2 regions of the Mycetocola sp. TRD_SC_2 genome follow, and region 2 is predicted to be linked to the other one. Evidence: predicted binding sites of a transcription regulator. Region 2 holds the regulator's gene; the other holds the start of a gene.
What was found. The regulator HspR, encoded in region 2, represses chaperone genes until heat shock. The targets are predictions, from matches to a motif close to AAGTTGAGTCNNNNNGACTCAACTT.
Positions count from the first base shown of each region.

Region 1: a site for HspR is predicted at 4,862-4,886, ahead of ACWA1Q_RS01525 (Hsp20/alpha crystallin family protein). Genes of this name have one in related genera too.

Region 1 is NZ_CM143954.1:285,506-292,593, reverse strand. Features, by position in the region: gene ACWA1Q_RS01555 (isochorismate synthase) at 1-301, shown strand, start outside; gene ACWA1Q_RS01550 (PPK2 family polyphosphate kinase) at 330-1,196, opposite strand; gene menD (2-succinyl-5-enolpyruvyl-6-hydroxy-3-cyclohexene-1-carboxylic-acid synthase) at 1,258-2,946, opposite strand; gene ACWA1Q_RS01540 (PLDc N-terminal domain-containing protein) at 2,939-3,355, opposite strand; gene ACWA1Q_RS01535 (DUF4229 domain-containing protein) at 3,448-3,735, shown strand; gene ACWA1Q_RS01530 (1,4-dihydroxy-2-naphthoate polyprenyltransferase) at 3,754-4,743, opposite strand; gene ACWA1Q_RS01525 (Hsp20/alpha crystallin family protein) at 4,930-5,379, shown strand; gene ACWA1Q_RS01520 (AMP-binding protein) at 5,450-6,631, opposite strand; gene ACWA1Q_RS01515 (1,4-dihydroxy-2-naphthoyl-CoA synthase) at 6,760-7,088, opposite strand, start outside.
Region 2 is NZ_CM143954.1:2,738,391-2,745,478, reverse strand. Features, by position in the region: gene dnaK (molecular chaperone DnaK) at 1-1,325, shown strand, start outside; gene ACWA1Q_RS13120 (nucleotide exchange factor GrpE) at 1,328-1,957, shown strand; gene ACWA1Q_RS13115 (DnaJ C-terminal domain-containing protein) at 1,963-2,949, shown strand; gene ACWA1Q_RS13110 (heat shock protein transcriptional repressor HspR) at 2,955-3,368, shown strand; gene ACWA1Q_RS13105 (DUF2062 domain-containing protein) at 3,453-4,520, shown strand; gene ACWA1Q_RS13100 (class I SAM-dependent methyltransferase) at 4,552-5,673, shown strand; gene ACWA1Q_RS13095 (NADPH-dependent F420 reductase) at 5,677-6,321, opposite strand; gene fgd (glucose-6-phosphate dehydrogenase (coenzyme-F420)) at 6,372-7,088, opposite strand, start outside.

The DNA.
Region 1 (7,088 bases), 660 kb from region 2:
GCTCGACCTCATCGACGCGCTGCATCCGACCGCTGCCGTTGCGGGGTCGCCGACGCCTGCTGCCGTCGCCCTGATCGCGGAACTCGAGCCGTTCGACCGGGGCCGCTATGCCGGACCGGTCGGCTGGGTCGGAGCCGACGGCGACGGTGAGTGGGCGATCGCGCTCCGCTGCGCCCAGGTCGATCCGGATGGCACGGTTACCGCGTATGCAGGTGGCGGGATCGTCGCCGAGTCCGTTCCGGAGAAGGAACTCGCCGAGACACGGATGAAGTTCCGCCCGATCGTCGACGCCTTCGGCTGAGCCGCCGAGCCGCGCTGTTGGCGCGCCATCACGTTGCCGCGAGCCGCTTCTTCTGCTCCTCGACGTCGAAGTCGGCTGCCGGCCACTGCGGATCGATCGCAATGAGTGCGTCGAGCAGGAGCCGCTGAACGGCGATGCGCGCGTACCATTTCTTGTTCGCGGGAACCACGTGCCACGGCGCCGCCTCACTCGACGTGCGCTCGAACACCTTCTGGTACGCCTCCTGGTACGCGGGCCACTGCTGGCGCTCGTCGATGTCGCCCGGGTTGAACTTCCAGTACTTGTCGGGGCGATCGAGCCGTTCAGCGAGTCGGGATTTCTGCTCGTCCGAGCTAATGTGCAGCATCACCTTCACCATACGGATGCCACGGGCCGCCAGCTCCGTTTCGAACTCGACGATCGCGTCGAACCGGCGCTCGATCTCCGTGTCATCGGCAAGAGACCGCACCCGGGCGATCAGCACGTCTTCGTAGTGCGACCGGTCGAACACTCCGATCAGGCCAGGCCCCGGCACCTCCTTCTCGATCCGCCAGAGGAAGTCGTGCGCCAATTCCTCCTTGGTCGGCGACTTGAACGCGGCGAGGGCAACGCCCTGCGGGTCGACCGAGCCGACGACGTGGCGGACGATCCCGCCCTTGCCAGCGGTATCCATCGCCTGCAGAACGAGGAGGACCGCATCCGTCGCCCCGCCCTTCGACGCCGCGAACAGGCGTTCCTGCACCTCTCCGAGGGCGTCAGCAGCTCGGACCAGTTCCGCCTTGCCCTCTGCCTTACCTCCGACGAAACCCGGGGTCGAATCCGGGTCGAGGTCTGCGAGCACGAAACCGGGTTCGGCTCGCAGCGTGGTCAACGGTTCGGCGGTCCAGGCGGAGGCTTGCTTCTTCGATGAACTCATCTGCACAGTGTGACCGCGATACGGCGGCTCCTCAAGAGCTTGCGCATCGACGACGCATCCGTCAGCGGGTGAGCGGAACCTCGATGAGAACCCCGGATGCCACGGGCGCGGTGAGCGCCTGATCCAGCTCCCCGCGGGTGGTCGCTTTCAGGTACGTCCAGCCATACGCGCCAGCGAGGGCAGCGAGGTCCACCCGCTGCGGGGTGTAGAGCACCCGATCGAAATCGGCGCCATCGGTGGACTCGGCAACCTCGAGCCCGTCGAAGATCGTGCCTCCGCCGTCATTGCCGACGATGACCTGGATCCGTGGCACCGTCTCACCCATCCCGCCGAGCAGGGCGCCGATGTCGTGAAGGAGGGTGAGGTCGCCGAGCAGCACGCGCGTGATGCCGGCGCCGTCGACCTGGCTTGCGAGAGCGATGCCGAGTGCGGTCGACACCGTCCCGTCGATACCAGCGAGGCCGCGGTTGGAGTGCACCCGAATCTTTTTGCCCGGCACGGCTTCGTCGACGTCACGAATGAGGCGGGATGCACCGAGCACGAGCCTGTCGTGTGGCCAGGTGGCGCCCCAGACAGCGAGTGCGAGCATTCGTCGGTCGACGCGGGCGCGAATCGCCTGGAACTCACCCTTGACGTAGCCCAGCCGGGTCGCCGGGTCGTATGAGGATGCCGCTTCGAGATCGGGTGCGACGTCGTGCGACTTATCGTCGGAGATCCGCCGGGACTCCTGCACCCACGAGCTGATCCAGGCCCGGTCGATACTGCCGTCGACAACGTTCACGGCACCGACGACGTGGCTTGCGCGCCGACCGGGGTTGTAGACCTCGTCGCCGGCGGGCGCGACAACAATGACCTCGACGCCGTCGCGGGCGAGCAGCGCAGGCACCTGGCGGCTCAGCGTCGGATGGCCGAACACGACTGCCCGTTCCACCCGGCCACCGAACTCCGGATCGGCGAGCAGCTCGCGGTAGGCGACGACGAGGTTCCGCCCGAATCGGGCGCCACTGGAGACTTCAGCGAGCAGCGGCCAGCCGCCGGCGTGCGCGAGCGATTCAGCGACGGGACCGGCGCCGTGCCCAGCGATCACAATGGTCCGCTTTCCACGCTCGAGCAGCATGCCGGGACGAGTGATGCGGGCGGCACTCGCTTCGGGCCGCGAACCGGGTTCGATTGGGTCGAGCGTGACGAGAGGGGTCGAGAGCGGTTCGCGCATCGACAGGTTCAGGTGAACGGGCCCCGCTCCGGCGGGGCCGATCCCGATCGCGGCGTCGACGGCCACGTGGGCGAGCTCGCGAGCGGATGCCGCGTCATCAGCCGCTCCCATCGGCGCGGGAACGTCGCGGGTGAGTCGCGCGGCAACGCCGAAGAGTCCGGCCTGATGGGTGGTCTGGTTCGAACGGATGCCGCGGAGCTCGTCCGGGCGGTCGGCGGTCAGGAGAAGCAGCGGCACCCCGGAATGGTGAGCTTCGAGCACCGCCGGGTGCAGGTTCGCGACCGCGGTTCCGCTCGTCACGATGACAGCAGCGGGCACGCCGCTTTCGACGGCGAGTCCGAGCGCGAGAAAACCTGCGACGCGCTCATCGATTCGCACATGCAACCGGAGGGAGCCTGCGCGTTCGAGCGCGGCTGCGGCGAGGGCGAGCGCTTGCGATCGCGACCCGGGGCAGACGACGACGTCCTGCACCCCGAGACGCACGAACTCCTCGAGGAGTGCTACCGAAAAGGTGGTTGCCGGACTGGCGTCAGGCATCCGTTCTGCCCGTGTCGTCGGGCGAGTGCCCGGCCGAGCCGTCAGGGCTGTCGTCTGGAGTCGGTGTCGCCTTGCCCGTCACGTCCGGGTCTGGTGCATCCGAGTCGAGCGCCGCGAGTTCATCTTCGAGACGGCGGATGCGCTCGTCCTGGTCGTGGTCGCGACCGAGCGTCCCGATGAAGGCGGGGTCGTCGTCGGGAGCGAGGCGCGGCTTCGCGGCCTGATCGGCACGTGCGCGACCGATCGCGAACCAGAGAACGACGCCAAGCACCGGCAGGAGAAGGATGATGAGGATCCAGGCCGGCTTCTTCAATCCGCGAACCCGGTTCGCGGGAATTAAGGCGCAATCGATCACCGAATAGATCGTCGCAACAACGAGACCGACTATCAGAATGATCCACCAACGCATGCCCCCATCGTAGCCCCGAGTTCTGGGAACTTGCCCCTCGTCGGCCAAGGGGTAGCGGGCTCCCTCCCAGCGTGCATGCCTACACTGGAGTAGTGAAACGCATCCCTCCCGTCGTGTACTACACCGTGCTCCGCCTGCTCACGTTTGCGGTTCCGCTGACCCTTCTTCTCCTGGTCGGGATCGAGCCATGGATTGCGACGATCATCGCTGCCCTCATCGGCCTCAGCGTTTCGTACATCTTCCTCCGCGGCCCGCGCGAAGCGGTCGCCCGTGACCTCTACAACGCCCGCCACGGGTCGAAAGAGACGCATACCGACGCAGCGGCCGAGGATTCGGTGACGGATGTTGCGGCATCCGGCAATTCCGCCAGCGAACGCTGACCTGCCTCCAGCAGGCTCCTACTTCCAGAACGCCCAGAGAAGCGCGGCTCCGAAGAGGAGCTGGACGAGACCGGACAGCTTGAGCGCGAGGATGAACTCTCTCGCGGTGCGAGCGGTCGCGACGATAAGCGCAGCGGGAAGCGCTGCGAGCAGGCCGAAGAGCGCGAACCACGCGATCGGATAAAAGACCGCGAGCCAGACCGCGATGCCAAATGGCGCGAGCAGGCACACGATGTAGAACACCTTGCTCGGCGTCGAGCCGAGCAGAACGGTGAGAGTGCGTTTGCCTGCGGCCTTGTCCTGTTCGATGTCGCGGATGTTGTTGACGACGAGCGTCGCAACCGAGATGAGACCGACGCCGATCGCGCCGAGCCAGGCCTCCTGGTTAAGCGTGAAGGACTGCACGAACGCCGTGCCGAGGGTGGCGACGAGGCCGAAGAACACGAAAACGAACAGTTCACCGAGGGCGTTGTACCCGTACGGCCGCCCGCCGCCGGTGTAGAACCATGCGGCGAGGATCGCGACAGCTCCCACAGCGAGGAGCCACCACTGCGCGGTGATGATCGTGAGGATCAGGCCCGCCACGGCAGCAATGCCGAAGAAGATCAGGGCGACGATGAGCACCGTTTTCGGACGGGCCTTTCCACTGCCGACGAGCCGGAACGGGCCGACCCGGTGCTCGTCTGTGCCACGGATACCATCGGAATAGTCGTTCGCGTAGTTCACGCCGATCTGCAGGCTGACCGCGATGGCGAGGCAGAGCAGTGCGCGCACCCAGTGGAACTCGCCCGGGTTGTTCGCAACGGCGGCGGCTCCGGTGCCGACGAGGACCGGGGAGATCGACATGGAGAGCGTGAAGATCCTGGCACCCGCGACCCAGTCGCCGAATGTGGCCGGACGAACCTGTTCGTAAGGCTTCGCCGCGGGGTTCCCGCTTCTCCCCCGACCCTTCGGCGTGGCGCCGCTCGGCGACTGTGGGGGCGTGAGCCTTTGCTGTTTAGCTGCCACCGGGCAACCTCCCTCTGTTCCGCGAGAAGCTTACCTGCGCTGGCGGGAGCGTCTGTTCTCTCAGAGCAAACAGAGCCGGACTGGACATTTTGAGCGCGATTTCCTACCATTTTTTCAAGAGTTGAGTCACCTCGACTCAACCCCACATACCCAACATCGAACCCTACGAACAGAAAGGAAACTTCAATGGCACTGAACTTCGACCCGTTCCGCGAACTCGACCGAATGACCGACACTCTGCTCGGAGTTCGTCAGGGTCCGCGCGTGATGCCGATGGACCTGTACCGCGAAGGCGACCACTACGTTCTCGCGGCAGACCTGCCCGGAATCGACCCGGGGTCCGTCGACATCGACGTGGACGGACAGCTGCTGACGATCCGCGCCGAGCGCACCCTCGGGGCAGCGGAGGGAGCCAAGTGGATCGCGCGCGAGCGCATGGCCGGTTCCTTCCTCCGCCAGCTGAACCTCGGGCAGGGAATCGACGTTGAAAAGATCGCCGCGAACTACACCAACGGTGTTCTGAGCGTCACGATCCCGGTGAGCGAGCGTGCAAAGCCGCGCAAGATCGAGGTGGCGGCAGGTAACGAGCAGGAGAACCTGACCGTGAAGGAAGGCCAGAAGTCCGTCGACGCCTGATCCGCGTTCACGACAGGCGGCCGGGGCACTCGTCCCGGCCGCCTTCGCGTGTTCACGGTCTTCCTGTGGATCACACGGCGTCGAGCGCCGAGTCTTCGCCGTTCTCTTTCAACGTCACCGCGACGATCGCCACGATCGCCAGCCGGTCTGGCTTGCCGGACGGCAGCAGCGGCAGCTCATCGAGCCGGACGATGTGCGCGGGGCGTGAGGGTTTGCCCAGGGACGCCGCGACGGCATCCGCTATTTCGGTCAGTGACGGATGCCTGGCGCTCGTCACGACGACGGGCACCTCTCCCCACTCCCGGTGTGCGGCAGGGACGACCACGGATTCGGTGAGGTCGGGAAGACCGCGGACCACCCGCTCGACCCGGTCGAGCGAGACGTTGACGCCCCCGGAAATGATGACGTTGTCGGCGCGGCCGAGCACGCGCAGTTCACCGTTAGCGAACTCGCCGAGATCACCGGTGCGATACCAGCGCAGGCCGTCGGCGACGGTGAAGGTGCGGGAGGTGAGTTCGTCGTCACCGAGGTATCCCTCCGCGAGCATCGGACCCGCGAGTTCGATCTGCCCGTCGACGATGCGCACGTGCACCCCGGGCAACGGGATCCCGTTGTAGACGCAGCCGCCCGAGGTTTCGCTCGAACCGTAGGTGCGGAAGATGGGGAGCCCGAGCTGCTCGGTGCGCTGGAGCAGCTGTGGTGGTGTTGCCTGCCCCCCGACGAGGATGCCGTCGAAGCGGCGCAGTGCCATCAGGCCAGCCCTCGACTCGAGCAGCCTCGCGAGCTGAAGCGGCACGAGGGATGTGTAGTGCTGCTCACCACTGAGGGAACGGGATGCCTCGGCGAAGGCGGCGGGGTCGAACCGTCCCGGTGGAAGAACGACGGGAACGGTGCCGGCGGCGATCGAGCGGGTGAGCACCTGAAGCCCGGCGACGTAGTGGGCGGGAAGGGCGAGCAGCCACTGCCCCTGCCCCTCGAGTGCCGTTGCACTCGAGGAAGCGCTCGCGAGGAGGGCATCGCAACTGAGGGCGACCCGCTTCGGGATGCCGGTGGAACCGGACGTCTCGAGGACGACGCCCACGGGCTGCGCCACGGTTTCCTGAGCGCTGGCGTGAACGGCGTTGCCGCCTGCATCGCCCGCATCGCCGTCGACGGGAGTGATGGCTGGGCCCGAGCGGTCGAGGGCTCGGCGCAGCTCCACCATGAGGTCGAGGGGCCTTCTCGCCGGCACCCGAACGAGCATCCGCGTCATAATCTCAGTGTAGGCACGGGCATGGTCGGCTGTCGGGCCGGCATCCATCGAGATCGCGCGTTCGAGGGACGCAAACTGCTCTCAGACCGACGTGTGAGAGCAGTTTGCGTCCCTTGAAGCCGCTTGGGTCAGAACTGCCACGGATACGGCGACCAGTCGGGCTCCCGTTTCTCCAGGAACGAGTCCCGGCCCTCGACCGCCTCGTCGGTGCCGTATGCGAGCCGGGTCGCCTCGCCGGCGAACACCTGCTGGCCCATGAGCCCGTCATCGACGGCGTTGAACGCGTACTTGAGCATCCGGATGGCAGTCGGCGACTTGGTGAGGATGGTGCGGGCCCAGTCCAGTGCCGTCGACTCCAGCTCGGCATGCGGGACGACGGCGTTGACGGCGCCCATCTCGTATGCGCGCCGTGCGGAGTACTCCTCGGCCAGGAAGAAGATCTCACGGGCGAACTTCT
Region 2 (7,088 bases):
TGCTCGAAGTGGGCAAGGACGACGACTTCTCGACCATTCAGGTCCGCGCGACCTCCGGCGACAACCGCCTCGGTGGAGACGACTGGGACCAGCGCGTCGTCGAGCACCTCATCAAGCGCTTCAAGGAGACCACGGGCGTCGACGTCTCGAACGACAAAATCGCCAAGCAGCGCCTCAAGGAAGCCGCTGAGCAGGCCAAGAAGGAACTGTCCTCCGGCATGTCCTCCTCGATCCAGCTGCCGTACCTCTCCCTCACGGAGAACGGCCCCGCGAACCTCGACGAGACGCTCACCCGCGCACAGTTCGAGCAGATGACGAGCGACCTCGTCGACCGCACCAAGAAGCCGTTCCAGGACGTCATCCGCGAGGCCGGCGTTTCGGTCAACGACATCGCACACGTCGTGCTCGTCGGTGGATCGACCCGTATGCCCGCCATCTATGACCTGGTCAAGCAGGAGACCGGTGGCAAGGACCCGAACAAGGGTGTCAACCCTGACGAGGTCGTCGCCGTCGGCGCCGCTCTCCAGGCCGGCGTGCTGAAGGGCGAGCGCAAGGACGTTCTGCTCATCGACGTCACCCCGCTGTCTCTCGGTATCGAGACCAAGGGCGGCATCATGACCAAGCTCATCGAGCGCAACACGGCCATCCCGACCAAGCGCAGCGAGACCTTCACCACGGCGGACGACAACCAGCCGTCCGTCGCGATCCAGGTCTTCCAGGGCGAGCGCGAGTTCACCCGCGACAACAAGAACCTCGGAACCTTCGAGCTGACCGGCATCGCCCCCGCGCCCCGTGGCATCCCGCAGGTCGAGGTCACCTTCGACATCGACGCCAACGGCATCGTGCACGTGTCCGCGAAGGACAAGGGCACCGGCAAGGAGCAGTCGATGACGATCGCCGGCGGATCCTCGCTGGCGAAGGAAGACATCGAGCGGATGGTTCGCGAAGCTGAAGAGCACGCTGCTGAGGACAAGGCCCGCCGCGAGGCAGCCGAGACCCGCAACACGGCCGAGCAGCTCGCCTACTCGATCGACAAGCTCATCAAGGAGAACGACGACAAGCTCCCCGACGACGTCAAGAGCGAAGTCCAGGGCGATGTCGACGCACTCAAGTCGGCTCTTGCCGGCGACGACGAGGCCGCGGTCAAGACCGCGTACGACAAGCTCAACGAGAGCCAGGTCAAGCTCGGCGAAGCGATCTACTCGCAGGCCCAGCAAGCCGAGTCGGCACCCGCCGACGGTGCCGAGCAGCCGGCTGACGCGGCATCCGATGAGGATGTCGTTGACGCAGAAGTTGTGGACGACGAGGAAGGCGACAAGAAGTAACAATGACTGACACGAACCCGACTCCAGAAGACGGTGACGAGGTTCAGCCAGTGAACGAGGGGTCGGAAGCGATTGCTTCCGACCCTGAGTCGCAGGTGGACTCCGAACTGCCCGAAACAACCGACGACGAACTGACCGTTCAGGACATCCTCGACGCAGCGCAGGCCGACGGCCTCGACGGCGACGTGGACGCCGAGCGCGTTGCAGACGCCGAACCCGAGCACGAGCACCTCGTTGACCTCAAGCGCGTCAGCGCTGAGTACGCGAACTACCGTAAGCGCACCGAGGCGAACCGCGAGGTCGAGCGTGAGCGCTTGACCGGCGACGTCGTGAAGGTGCTCCTGCCGGTGCTCGATGACCTGGATCGCGCTGAGAAGCATGGCGACCTCGAGGACGACACCCCGTTCTCAGCGATCGCCGCGAAGCTCCGCACAAGCATTCAGAAGCTCGGTCTCGCTCCGTTCGGGGTGAAGGGCGAACCCTTCGATCACAACCTCCACGAGGCGATCTTCCAGCAGCCGACGCCTGGCGTCGAAACCGAAACCATCCTCGACGTTGTCGAGACCGGTTACACCATCGGTTCGACACTCCTGCGTGCGGCGAAGGTTGTCGTCGCCGTTCCCGCTGAGTAGGCGCGATGGCAAGTCAGGACTGGTTCGACAAGGACTTCTACAAGGTTCTCGGCGTGACGAAGGATGTCACTGCCGCTGACCTGAAGAAGACCTACCGCAAGCTTGCCCGCAAGTATCACCCGGACTCCAACGCCGGCGACGTGCAGGCCGAAGCGAAGTTCAAGGAGCTGAGCGAGGCTTACTCGGTGCTCAGCGACCCCGAGCAGCGCAAGGAGTACGATGCTGTCCGGGCAATGGGCTCCGGCGCTCGGTTCACCGCCCCTGGTGGCGGAGGAGCGAACGGCGGCTTCGACGACGTCTTCGGCGGGATGTTCGGAGGCGGCGCACGCGGGACGAGTTCCAGTTACCAGCAGGCCGACTTCGAGGACATCCTCGGCGGAGTCTTCGGCCGGGGTGGCTTCGGCCAGCCGAGCGGCGGGTACCGTGGCTTCGGTGGGCCGACCCCGGGCCGCGACGTCACGGCATCCACCACGATCGATTTCCTCACGGCGACCAAGGGCGATCAGATCACCCTGCAGACCGCTGAGGGGCGAACGATCAAGGTCAACATCCCGGCGGGCATTTCTGACGGTCAGAAGATCAAACTGCGTGGCAAGGGTTATCCGTCCCCAGACGGCGGCCCCGCCGGCGATCTCGTGCTGACCGTCTCGGTGCGCAAGCACCCGGTATTCGAGCGTGACGGGTTGAACCTCCGGGTCAACGTTCCTGTGACGTTCGTCGAGGCGACGCTCGGTGCGACCATCGAAGTACCGACCCTCGGTGGCGAACCGGTGCGGCTGCGTGTCGCGCCGGGTACTCCATCCGGGCGCGTGCTCCGGGTGAAGGGACGCGGCGTCGCGACATCGAAGGGCACGGGCGATTTGCTCGCCGTCGTCCAGGTCGCTGTGCCGTCGCACCTCAGTGCAGAAGCTCGAGCGGCACTCGAGAAGTTCCACGAACTCGAACCGCACGAAAACCCGCGTGACGACCTGATCCTCCGGGCAAGGGGATAGCAATCATGGACGAGAATTCGCCGATCTTCGCGATCGCGATGGCGGCCGAGCTGGCCGGAATGCACCCGCAGACCCTGCGGCAGTACGACCGGCTCGGCCTCGTCTCTCCCACCCGGACCGCAGGCAAGTCCCGTCGGTATTCGATGAGGGATGTCGTCCAGTTGCGCGAGGTCGCCCGGCTCAGCGCCGAAGGCGTGAGCCTCGAGGGCATCGCTCGCATTCTGGCGCTCGAGAACGAGGTCGTCGCGCTGCGTGGTCGGGTTCGCGATCTCGAACACGCCCTGGCCGAGGAATTCGTCAAGTCGCCCGGCCGTCGCGTCTTTGCTGCAGGTGCGCAGGGCGACGTGATCCCGCTCAAGAGCGGTACCCGCGCCCAGCGGCGCACCGAGGTCGTCGTCTGGCGGCCGTTCCAGCGCTGACCCGCTCGACCGGTACTCCCGTGCCATCCCGAACGGTACCCAGGGTGGGTTACGCCCGTTCGTGCCTCTCGTTAAGCTGACCGCATGAGCGAACACGAATCGAAAGACCGCGACGACGCCGCACCGTCGACGCCCAACAGCGGGGCAGAATCCACACCGGCGCAGGCCGGTGGCCAGCCCGCCGGTCCGCCGCCGGGTTCACCTCTCGCGCCGCCCCCAGGTTCTCCGCCGCCGCCCCCGCACTCCCCTGCGGCGCCGGCACCGGGCCCGATCCAGCAGCCCGGCTATCCGCAGCAGCAGGGTTACTCACAGCAGCAGGGCTACCCGCAGCAGCCGGGATGGCAGCAGGGATATCAGCAGCCTGGTTATCCGCAGCAGGGGCAGCGCCAGGGCTATCCGCCCCAGCCCGGATACCCGGCGCAGACCGCGTATCCGCAGGCTCAGCCGCCGTACCTCGCGAGCGTTCCCGGCGGTCCCCCCGTACCGCCCCGGCCGCCGCTGGGTTCACGGCAGAGGGGCGGCGCCATGCTCGCCGGGGCTGTGTCGTTCACCCTCATGAGCATCGGCTTCACACTCGCCGTCATTCCACTCATCATTGCGGCATTCGGTGCGTTCTTCGGCACGCTGTTCTCCTATATCGCGAGGAACAACCCCGACGACTTCTCGATGAACGGTGACGTCGGTCAGGACGTGACCGACCAGTTCATTGCGGACGCGTGGTCGATGGCCCTTCCATGGCTGATCGGCTCGTTCATCCTCGGCGTGATCCTCTGGATCCTCGGTTACCTTTCCAGCGTCTGGATCCTTCGCAGCCGCCGGGTGAACCGTCCGGTCGCTGTCACGTGGAGCGGTCTCGGTATTGCTGTCGCCGCGAGCTGGCTGGTCAGCGCACTGAGTGCGCCGTTCTCGGGACTCTTCGGCATGTTCCCGTCCGGCTTCGACACCGACGAGGACTTCGGCGCACCCGACGGCATCCCGGGGCTGGAAAGCTTCGACTTCACGCCGCTGATCGGCCTCGGTGTGCTGTTCCTCCTCCTGGGCCTTCTGTTCAACGCCGCCATCGGCCTGCTGAGCTGGTGGTGGATGGCGCACGCGTTCCGTGAACGGCCCGTCACCACAGAACCGACGACTGCTCCGACGGCGACCACCTGAACCGTCAGCGCAGCACCGTTACCCTGAACAGGTGACTGACTTCGCATTCGACCGGCTCCGACGCTGGCCCGATGTCGAAAGCCCCAACCTGTTTGCCGCCGACGCCACCGATCGGCTGCTCCTCGAGACCGCCGGTTCGGACATCGCAGCGGCGGTCCCGGGCGAAATCACCGTCATCGGGGACCGGTACGGGGCGCTGACGCTCGGAGCGGCGCATGCAGGGGCCACCGGCATCCGCACTCACCAGGACGAGTTGTCCGGCGAACGGGCCCTCGCCAACAACGCCGAGATGCTCTCGCTCAGCGACAGCTTCTCGACCACGCCGCTCGAGGCATCCGTTGTCGCCGGTGCACGCGTTGTGCTTCTGCAGTTGCCGCGATCACTGGATGCTCTCGCCGAGATCACCGAACTGATCGCCCGGCATGCGGCGGCGGATGTCACGGTGTACGCGGGTGGGCGGGTCAAGCACATGACCCGCGCCATGAACGATGTGCTCGGCAGACATTTCGAGTCGGTGACGGCGCAGCTCGCGCAGCAGAAATCGCGTGTGCTCGTCGCACGCGAACCATCGCCACCGACCGGGGACCCGACCTGGCCCGCCCGCGAACTTCACCCGGACCTCGACCTCGTGGTGTGCGCCCATGGTGCCGCGTTCGCCGGAACGAAGGTCGATATCGGCACACGGTTCCTGCTCGGCTTCCTCGACCAGCTCCCGGCAGCCGAGCACGCCATCGACCTCGGTTGCGGAACCGGAGTGATCGCGACGGCGCTCGCCCGCGCCCGGCCCGACCTGCATGTGACCGCTACCGACCAGTCTGCGGCCGCCGTGGCATCCGCTCGCGAGACCGCGCAGGCCAACGGGGTCGCGAACCGGATCATCGTGGTGCGGGACGACGGGCTTTCGGGGTGGGCGGAAGGCTCAGCAGAACTCATCCTGCTGAACCCGCCGTTCCACGTGGGCGCCACGGTGTACGCGGGCATCGCCGAAAAGCTGTTCGCCGACGCGGCACGCGTGTTGAAGCCGGGCGGCGAGCTGTGGACGGTGTGGAATTCACACCTGGGCTACCGATCGGTCCTCGAGCGACTCGTCGGACCGACTCGTCAGCTGGGCCGCAACAGCAAGTTCACGGTGACCGTGTCGACGAGGCGCTGATCGTCAGGAGCCGGAGGGCCGCTGGGCCTGGGCGATGTCGATCTCGAGTTCTTCGCGGTCGCGACGCGGGCCGTACGCCGGCGTGCCGACCTGGATGCGCCAGGTCTCACTCAGCGGACCGATGTCGAGCACGTCGAAACCGACCGTATCGATGAACTCCGCGACGACGGCCTTCGCTTCGTCGTCGTCGCTCGCGACGATGAGGGCGCGACGCTCGGCGGTTCCCGCTGACTGAGCTTCGTCGGTGATGGCATCGGACTGGATGTGGTTGAACGCCTTCACCAGTCGCGCGCCGGAGAAGTGTGCCTGGACCAGCTCGGAGACGGTCGTCTCCTCGGCGTCGAGTGCGTCGATGTTGCCGTCGCGCTGCGGGTAGTAGTTGCTCGTGTCCAGAACGATCTTGCCGTCGAGCAGATCGGCCGGGATGCTGTCGACCGCTTTGAGCGGGATCGCAACGGCAACGAGGTCCGCACGTGCGGCATCCGCTGTTGTCCCCGCCGTCGCTTTCTCACCGAGCTCGAGAACGAGTTCGGTGAGCGACTCAGGGCCGCGAGAGTTCGAGACGACGACGTCATAGCCGTGAGCGACGGCGGCGCGTGCGAGCTGGGAGCCGATGTTGCCGGCTCCGATAAGTCCAAGAGTTGTCATAGGGTCTCCAAGTCATCGGGGCCCGGGGATGTTCCCGTGCGGGATGGAAATCAGGCCAGGTCGCGCAGCCTGGGTGCGATGTCTCGAGAGAAGAGATCGAGGAATCGCTTCTGGTCGTGACCGGGTCCATGGAAGACGAGGTGATTGAGACCCGCGTCGATGTACGGCTTGATCAATGAGACGGCTTCATCGGGGTCGCTCGTGACGATCCAGCGCTTCGCAACCTGTTCGATCGGAAGCGCGTCAGCGGCCGCTTCCATCTCGATCGGGTCGTCGATGGAATGCTTCTGCTCCGGAGTCAGTGACAAGGGTGCCCAGAAGCGGGTGTTCTCCAGGGCGACGTCGGGGTCGGTGTCGTACGAGATCTTGATCTCGATCATCTTGTCGATGGCGGCGACGTCACGGCCAGCCTTTCCGGCGCCCTCCGCGACAGCGGGGAGAAGCTTCTCGGTATAGAGCTCCATGCCCTTTCCCGACGTGCAGATGAAACCGTCACCAGCGCGACCGGCGTAGCGGGCGACGACCGGTCCGCCCGCGGCGACGTAGACGGGGATGCCGCCATCGGGCACGTCGTAGATCGATGCTCCCTTGGTGGAGTAGTACTCGCCGTCGAAGTCGACCCGGTCGCCGACCCACAACTGGCGCATGAGGTCGACGGATTCGCGGAGGCGGGCGAACCGCTCCTTGAATTCCGGCCACTCTCCTTTGTAGCCGGTCGCGATCTCGTTGAGTGCTTCTCCGGTACCGACACCGAGGAACACACGGTC